2 regions of the Streptomyces sp. 891-h genome follow, and region 1 is predicted to be linked to the other one. Evidence: riboswitches for the same ligand, from Rfam matches in the RefSeq annotation. Region 1 holds a riboswitch; the other holds the start of a gene.

What was found. A riboswitch is a leader RNA that binds a small molecule or an ion and turns the genes downstream of it on or off. The one in region 1 is predicted to bind glycine.
Region 2: another riboswitch for glycine. It lies ahead of gcvT (glycine cleavage system aminomethyltransferase GcvT); the one in region 1 lies ahead of gcvP (aminomethyl-transferring glycine dehydrogenase).

What each region holds. Positions count from the first base shown of each region.
Region 1 covers NZ_CP050693.1:6,672,036-6,676,441, reverse strand. The annotation lists gene gcvP (aminomethyl-transferring glycine dehydrogenase) at 1-2,470, opposite strand, end outside; glycine riboswitch at 2,659-2,756, opposite strand; gene HC362_RS29350 (PRC-barrel domain-containing protein) at 2,937-3,314, shown strand; gene HC362_RS29345 (DNA polymerase IV) at 3,230-4,406, opposite strand, start outside.
Region 2 covers NZ_CP050693.1:2,216,886-2,221,291, forward strand. The annotation lists gene HC362_RS09300 (hypothetical protein) at 1-767, shown strand, start outside; partial or broken gene HC362_RS09305 (AAA family ATPase) at 955-1,485, opposite strand; glycine riboswitch at 1,747-1,868, shown strand; gene gcvT (glycine cleavage system aminomethyltransferase GcvT) at 2,051-3,205, shown strand; gene gcvH (glycine cleavage system protein GcvH) at 3,346-3,726, shown strand; gene glyA (serine hydroxymethyltransferase) at 3,854-4,406, shown strand, end outside.

The DNA.
Region 1 (4,406 bases):
TGCACTCGTGCGCCACCAGGCCGTTCGGCCCGGTGTAGAGCACCGGGTAGTGCGGCTCCAGGCGCTTGGCGATGTAGTTGGCGCTGAGCACGGCCACCTGCGTCGCCCTGCGCAGCCCCTCGGCGCCCATCAGCCGCACATACGCCCACGAGATCGGCAGGATCCCGGCCGAGCCCCACGGCGCCCCGGAGACCGGCCCGATGCCCGTCTCGGGGCCGGCGGCCGGCTGGAGCGGGTGGTTGGGCAGGTACGGCGCCAGGTGCTCGCGCACCCCGATCGGACCGACACCAGGGCCACCGCCGCCGTGCGGGATGCAGAACGTCTTGTGCAGGTTGAGGTGCGAGACATCAGCGCCGAACCGGCCCGGCCTGGCCAGCCCCAGCAGCGCGTTGAGGTTGGCGCCGTCCACGTACACCTGACCGCCCGCGTCGTGCACGGCGGCGCAGACCTCGGTGATGTGCTCCTCGAACACACCGTGCGTCGAGGGGTAGGTGACCATCAGGACGGCCAGCTCGTCGCCGTGCTGCTCGATCTTGGCGCGCAGGTCGGCCACGTCCACGTCACCGTTGTCGCTGGTCTTGACCACGACGACCTTCATCCCCGCCATCACGGCACTGGCCGCGTTGGTGCCGTGCGCCGAGGACGGGATGAGGCAGACGGTGCGCTGCGGCTCGCCGTTTGCCCGGTGGTAGGCGCGTACGGCCAGCAGCCCGGCCAGCTCGCCCTGGGAGCCGGCGTTGGGCTGCAAGGAGACCTTGTCGTAGCCGGTGACCTCGGCCAGCCGCTCCTCCAGCTCGCGGATCAGCGTCAGATAGCCCTCGGCCTGCTCGGCGGGCGCGAAGGGGTGCAGCGCGCCGAACTCGGGCCAGGTGACCGGCTCCATCTCCGTGGTGGCGTTGAGCTTCATCGTGCAGGAGCCGAGCGGGATCATGCCGCGGTCCAGCGCGTAGTCGCGGTCGGCCAGTCGGCGCAGGTAGCGCAGCATCGCCGTCTCGGAGCGGTGCTCGTGGAAGACCGGGTGCGTGAGGTACTCGTCGGTGCGCAGCAGCTCGCCGGGGAGCGCGTCCTGACCGAGCGCGGCGTCCAGCGCGTCCAGGTCGTCGGCCACGGTCACCCCGAAGGCCCGCCACACCGCGGTGATCTGCTCGCGCCCGGTGGTCTCGTCGCAGGCGATGCCGATGTGGTCGGCATCCACCTGGCGCACATTGATCCCGGCCTCGCGGGCCCGCTCGGTGATCTCGGCGGCGCGGCCGGGGACGCGTGCGGTGACGGTGTCGAAGAAGCGCTCGTGGACGATCTCCACGCCGCCGTCCCGCAGCCCAGCGGCCAGCAGCGTCGCGTAGCGGTGGATGCGCCGGGCGATGGCGGCCAGCCCGTCGGGGCCGTGGTACGCGGCGTACATCCCGGCCATCACGGCGAGCAGCACCTGCGCGGTGCAGATGTTGCTGGTGGCCTTCTCGCGGCGGATGTGCTGCTCGCGGGTCTGCAGGGCGAGACGGTAGGCCTGCTCGCCGTCGACGTCCTTGGAGACGCCGACGAGCCGGCCGGGGAGGCTGCGGGCGAACTTCTCGCGGACGGACATATAGCCCGCGTGCGGCCCGCCGAAGCCCATCGGCACACCGAAGCGCTGGCTGGAGCCGACGGCGATGTCGGCGCCCAGCTCACCCGGCGAGGTCAGCAGGGTGAGCGCCAGCAGATCGGCCGCGACGGTGACGACCGCGCCCAGCTCGTGCGCCTGCTCGATCACCCGGCGCTGGTCGCGGACCGCGCCCGATGCGCCCGGGTACTGGAGGAGTACGCCGAAGACACCGCCGCGCCCGGCCAGCTCCTCGGGGATGCCGTCGCTCAGGTCGGCGGCCACGACCTCCACCCCGGTCGGCTCAGCGCGCGTGCGCAGCACGGCGATCGTCTGCGGCAGGCAGTCGGCATCGACCAGGAAGACGTCCCCGCCGCTCTTGCCGACCTTGCCGACCCGGCGCGAGAGAGCCATCGCCTCGGCGGCGGCCGTGGGCTCGTCCAGCAGCGAGGCACCGGCCGTCGGCAGCCCGGTCAGATCGGAGACGACGGTCTGGAAGTTGAGCAGCGCCTCCAGCCGGCCCTGGGAGATCTCCGGCTGGTAAGGGGTGTAGGCGGTGTACCAGGCGGGGTTCTCCAGCACATTGCGCAGGATGACCGCCGGGGTGACGGTGCCGTAGTAGCCCAGGCCGATCATGGAGTGCAGCACCTGGTTGCGGCGCGCGAGGGAGCGCAGCTCGGCCAGCACCTCGGCCTCGCTCCGCGCCTCGGGGAGCCGGAGCCGCTCGGTGCTGCGGATCACCTCGGGAACCGCAGCAGCGGTCAGCTCGTCGAGCGACCCGTAACCGACCTGCGCGAGCATCTTGGCCTGGGCGCCGGCGTCGGGTCCGATGTGGCGGCTCTCGAAGGGAGTGCCGTTCTCCAGTTCGGAGAGCGGGGTGCGATGGGAAGTCATCTGCGGGGGCCTCCTGGTCTCTGCGACCTGCGAGGGGCACCTTCCACGGGTGCCCGGACGGCCTCCCCCTCTGTCATCTCGACCTGAGAGTTTCACCGAGCCGCCCAGGTGCGGGACGCCCGGCTTACACCGTCGGTGAGGAGGGGCTTCGGCGCTGGTCCGGGGCCCGCCCTGCTTTCCAGAGTGACCTCGTCCGCGCGGTACGTGAGCCTGAGAGATTCCGGGGAGGAGTTGCTCCTTCGGCGCCTCCGGATGCTGCACCGGAGGACTCTCCCGCACGGGGTCGACAGCCACTTCGAGAGTATCAGCGCCCCCTTGAGTGGTAACCCGGTGTGCGCTCAAGTAGCCATCCGTCGAAAAGTGCCTTTTCGTGGAGATTACGAGCATTGGTGAGCCGAGCGTGGCGAGCCCGAGCTTGGTGAGGACGAGCGTGGCGAGCACGCTGCGACCCTGTGGGAGGAGACCCGTGCAGACCGAGATAGATCCGCGGAGCCTGATCGGCCGTAAAGCGTTCGACAGCGAGGGTGTCAAGATCGGCACGGTGGACGAGGTGTACCTCGACGACGCCACAGGTGAGCCGGAGTGGGCAGCGCTGCGCACCGGCATCTTCAGCCGCGACGCCTTCGTACCGCTGGAGCCCTCCAGCCTGGACGAGACAGGACTGCGCATCCCGTTCGAGCGCGCGCTGATCAAGGGAGCCCCCGACTTCGGCGTCGGCCGGCACCTCTCCCCGCAGCAGGAGCTCCAGCTCTACCGCCACTACGGGCTCGACGTCCCGGCGGACGAGGACACTCCCCCGCCGCCGGACCGGGACTTCGGGCGGATCGCCGGCGCCGGGGACTGAGCCGGCGGCGGGGACTGAGCCGCCAGCGCGGCGGCGATGTCCGCGTCCAGCATCCTCGGCTCGGCCGGCAGCAGATCGGGGTCGTCGACGGAGAAGGTGCGCACCCGGCCCGGCGGCGTGTCCGGCTCCTCGAAGCGCACCGTGACCTTGCCGACGCCGCTGCCCTGCACCCAGCCTCTGCCGTACGCGGAGTGGCACACGTCCTGGCCCGGAATCCAGCGCCGGTCGGCGGGCACGGCCGCGCCCGGCTCCTCCACGGCGGACGCGGGCTCCAGCGCGGCGCGGGCCGTCCGCGGCTGCCCCTCGGCCCCGCTGTGGCTCCCTTCGGCCCCGCGGTGGCCTCCCTCGGCTTCCTCCGTCTCGGCCGGGCCGGGGGCACGCTGCGGCCCGCTGCCCTCGGTCCTCCCCTCGGCCCTACCGTCGGCCCGCTCCTCGCTCAGCGCCGCCTGAGCCTGGGCGAACAGGTCCTCCTGCGTGAAGTCGGCGAGCCCGCTGACCCCCACGCCCAGCAGCCGCACACCGGCCGTGGTGTCCACCCCGTCCAGCAGCCGCAGCGCCGCCTCCCTGACCACCCCGGGATCGTCGGTCGGGCCCCGGAGGGTCTCCGATCTGGTGAGGGTCGAGAAGTCGTAGCTGCGCACCTTGATGACCACGGTGCGCCCGGATCTGCCGGCGGCGCGCAGCCGCGTCACACAGCGCTCGGCCAGCCGCTCCACCTCGAGCCGCACCCGGGTGCGGTCGGTGAGGTCCACGTCGTAGGTGTCCTCGACGGAGACCGACTTGGCGTCCCGCTCGGCCACCACCGGACGGTCGTCGATGCCGTGGGCCATCGCGTGCACCGAGGTGCCATGGGCCTTGCCGAGCAGGCGCAGCAGTTCGTCCTCTCCCGCCTCGACGATCTCCCCGACGGTGGTGATGCCGGCCTTGCGCAACACCTCGGCGGTGGCGGGGCCGACCCCCGGCAGCGTCCGCACGGACAGCGGCGCCAGCATCCCGCGCTCCGTGGCCACCGGGATGAGCACCAAGCCGTCCGGCTTCGCCTGCTCCGAGGCGATCTTCGCCAGCATCTTGGACCCCGCGAGCCCCACCGAG
Region 2 (4,406 bases), 4.5 Mb from region 1:
ACAGAATCAGCGCCACCGCCGTCACCGTCTCCCTGGCCGGCTCGCTCGCCATCGGCGCGGCGGGTGCGGTCTCTGCCGCGGCCTCCTCGCTGCCCGCGGACCACACGCCCGGACACCGGCCCGGAGTCCATCAACCCGCCGACAACGACACCGGGACGGAGCACGGCAAGCCCGAGCCGTCCGGGGCCGACGGCGCCAAGGAGCAGAAGCCGGGTCAGGTACAGAAGCCCGGTCAGGCGCACAAGCCGGGTCAGGCCCACAAGCCCGGCCAGGCGCAGAAGCCGGGTCAGGCGCAGAAGCCCGCCGGGCCGCAGAAGCCGGCGAAGGGTCAGGAGAAGCCCGCGGGCCCTGAGGACGACCTCCTCGAACAGCACAAACCGGCCACGCAGCAAAAGCCCGCCCAGCCCAAGCCCGCAAAGCCCAAGCCCGTAAAGCCGGTCAAGCCGCAGTCGCACAAGCCCGAGCCGCAGCACCCCAAGGAGCAGAAGCCCGCAGGCCAGCAGCAGGCCGAGCCCGGTGACGCGCACAAGCCCGCACAGCAGCAGAAGCCTGCCCACCCCAAGCCCGCGAAGCCCGCGAAGCCCGCGCCCGGCAAGCCCGCACCCGCGAAGCCCGGCAAGCCGGCACCCGCGAAGCCCGGCAAGCCCGCCGGTCAGCACCCCGCGCAGGGGCAGGCGCACGGAAAGCCGGGCCAGGGCGCGGCGCCCCAGTCACCGGCGCTCCAGCCGCAGGCCCACAAGCCGCTCACCCCGGTCGGGGGACACTGATCCCGGGCGTCCTCTCAGCCTGGTCACTGGTGTCCCCCTCCGCGATCCCGTCGTCCCTCGCGGGCGGCGGGACCGCGTGCGTCGTCGGCCCGGCCCGCGCGGACGGCACGGTCGGCGTGAACGTCCGCGCGTGCGCCGGCCGCACATGCGTGGAGACCGCCATCGGCACGGAGTCGGGCAGCGCCTCGAAGCGCACGGACCGCAGCGTCTGGGCCGCGCCCCGGTCCAGCAGCACCGAGGAGACGCAGCCGCGCGGCAGCCGACCCGACTCGGCGGCGGCCCGCAGCCGGCGTACGGCACGCAGGTGGCGGCGGAAGGCGTAGGCGGACACCCGCCTGCCGCGGGCGCTCTGCCCGGCCAGCGCGTCCTCGGGTGCCACATCGAGCAGCAGCAGATGCAGCGACCTGCCGCGGCGCACCGCGTCCCGGGCCAGCCAGCGGCGCACCCAGCTCTGCGTACCGCAGTCGTGCACCACCACGGCGGCGCCGGAGCGGAGGGCCGCGCGCAGCCCCGCGTAGTGCGCCAGCCGTACCAGCGGCCGGTAGACGTCGTACGGCAGCCAGTGCGGCATCCGGCGCTCCCAGCGCTCTCTGGTGTCCTGGGAGTCGATACGGACCACGTCGCCGCACGCCGGGACCGCGGCTTTGATGAGGGTGGACTTGCCGCCGCCGGGCAGGCCGGAGACGACCACCACATCCCCTCTCCGATAGCACAGGGTCCGTACCGCCGCGGTACGGCGGAGGTCGTGGCGGATCACTGAGCGGGCCGAAGGGCCCGCCCGCGCGCTCCTCGGCCTTACGTCGGCACTGCACAGGCTGCCCAATGGATCTCCCCTCCGAGGGCGACGGCTCGGCCACCGCCTCCCCCCAGTATGTAAAGGAAAGGTAATGTGATTCAAGGCGAACAGCCCTCGCTCAGGGGCAGCCACGGCCCGCTCACCCGTGCGATGATGTGCGCACTCAACTCCATACCGGCCGTTCGAACCCGCGCGGGAGAGTCCCCGGCGGCGGCAGCAGTCATCGCACGTCAGCCGCACGCCGAGGCGCCGAAGGAGCAAGATCCTCCCTTGAATCTCTCAGGCCCCGTTACCGCGCAGGCTAGGCAGATCTGAAAAGCGGACCGTCGCGCCCACGCCCCGGCGCGGGCCGGTGGTCCCACCCAAGGTGCAAGCCGGGCTCCAGCCGTTCGGGAGCTGTCGGCGAACCTCTCAGGTTCCGATGACAGATGGGGAGGACATCCGCGTCATACCCCTTTGGGGACTCATTGGGACTCTGGGAGCCTGCATGACCGAGCCACCGGCCACCAGCAACAACGCCGCCCCGCGCAAGACCGCGCTGGACGCCACGCACCGCGCGCTGGGCGCCACCATGACCGACTTCGCGGGCTGGGACATGCCGCTTCGCTACGGCAGCGAGCGCGAGGAGCATCTGGCCGTCCGCTCCACCGCCGGCCTCTTCGACCTCTCCCATATGGGCGAGATCACCATCACCGGGCCGCAGGCCGGCGCGCTGCTGGACTACGCGCTGGTCGGCAATCTGTCCAAGCTCGCCGTCGGCCGCGCCCGCTACACGATGATCTGCGACGAGAACGGCGGCATCCTCGACGACCTGATCGTCTACCGGCTGGGTCAGCAGGACGAGCCGGAGTATCTGGTCGTCGCCAACGCGGCCAACGCGCAGACCGTCCTGGACGCGCTGGTCGAGCGGCAGGACGGCTACGGCGCCGAGGTGCGGGACGACCGCGACAAGTGCGCGCTGCTCGCCGTCCAGGGCCCGGCAGCCGCCGGCATCCTCAAGAAGCTGACCGGCTACGACGTCGACGGGCTGCGCTACTACGCGGGCGAGCGCGACATCGTCGCCGGCAAGCCCGCGCTCATCGCCCGGACGGGTTACACCGGCGAGGACGGGTTCGAACTGTTCGTCTCCCCCGACGACGCCGTCGCCGTCTGGGAGGCGCTGACGGAGGCCGGCAAGGACGCGAGCCTGGTGCCGTGCGGGCTCAGCTGCCGCGACACGCTCCGCCTGGAGGCGGGCATGCCGCTGTACGGGCACGAGCTGTCCACCTCGCTGACGCCCTTCGACGCCGGACTGGGCAGGATCGTCAAGTTCGAGAAGACGACGAACGAGGGCCGCTTCGTGGGGCGCGACGCGCTGGAGGCGGCCGCCGAACGCGCCGCGACCGCGCCGCCGCGCAAGCTGGTCGGGCTGATCGCCGAGGGGCGCCGGGTGCCGCGCGCCGGCTACCCCGTGGTGGCCGACGGCGCCACTGTGGGCGAGGTCACCTCCGGCGCGCCCTCCCCCACGCTGGGCAGGCCGATCGCCATGGCGTATGTCGACGCGGCGCACGCGGAGCCCGGGACGAAGGGGGTCACGGTCGACATCCGGGGCAGCCAAGAGCCGTACGAGGTGGTGGCGTTGCCCTTCTACAAGAGGGGCTGAGACCCGCCGCAAGGGGGCCCAAGATCCTCCACGAGAGGCGCCTGGCCCTCCCACCGCCGCCCGGGGCCGCGTTCGAGCCCCCCGTTCCACCTGCCAAGACCGTTTTCACTGCACCTTTCGCATCCGGGAGAATCAGAGTCATGAGCAACCCCCAGCAGCTCCGCTACAGCAAGGAGCACGAGTGGCTGTCGGACGCCGAGGACGGCGTCGCGACGGTCGGTATCACCGAGCACGCCGCCAATGCGCTCGGTGACGTGGTTTTCGTCCAGCTCCCCGAGGTCGGCGACACCGTCACAGCGGGCGAGACCTGTGGCGAGCTGGAGTCCACCAAGTCCGTCAGCGACCTCTACTCCCCGGCCTCCGGTGAGATCACCGAGGTCAACCAGGACGTGGTGGACGACCCGGCGCTGGTGAACTCCGCCCCGCTCGAGGGCGGCTGGCTGTTCAAGGTGAGGGTCTCCGAGGTGCCGGACGACCTGCTCTCGGCCGACGAGTACGCCGCTTTCGCCTCAGGCAGCTGAGGCGCCCGCCTCGGGTGACCGAGGCACGCCCCCGGACGAGCCGGCCCGCCCGCTCGTCCGGGGTCCGCCTCGGACCGCCCGAGGCCGCTTGCCCACTCCGCCGCCACTTGACAGGGACGGTTCTTCCATGTCGCTTCTCAACGGTTCTCTCCACGAGGTCGACCCCGACGTCGCCGCCGCCGTCGACGCCGAACTCCACCGCCAGCAGTCCACCCTCGAGATGATCGCCTCGGAGAACTTCGCTCCGGTCGCCTCCATGGAGGCCCAGGGGTCGGTCCTCACCAACAAGTACGCCGAGGGCTACCCCGGCCGCCGCTACTACGGCGGCTGCGAGTACGTCGACGTGATCGAGGACCTGGCCAGGGACCGGATCAAGGCGCTGTTCGGCGCCGAGGCCGCCAATGTGCAGCCGCACTCGGGCGCCCAGGCGAACGCGGCCGCGATGTTCGCGCTGCTCAAGCCGGGCGACACCATCCTGGGCCTGGACCTGGCGCACGGTGGGCACCTCACCCACGGCATGAAGATCAACTTCTCCGGCAAGCTGTACAACGTCGTCGCCTACAAGGTCGACGACGAGACCAGCCGGGTCGACATGGACGAGGTCGAGCGGCTGGCCAAGGAGCACCGCCCGCAGCTGATCATCGCGGGCTGGTCCGCCTACCCGCGCCAGCTCGACTTCG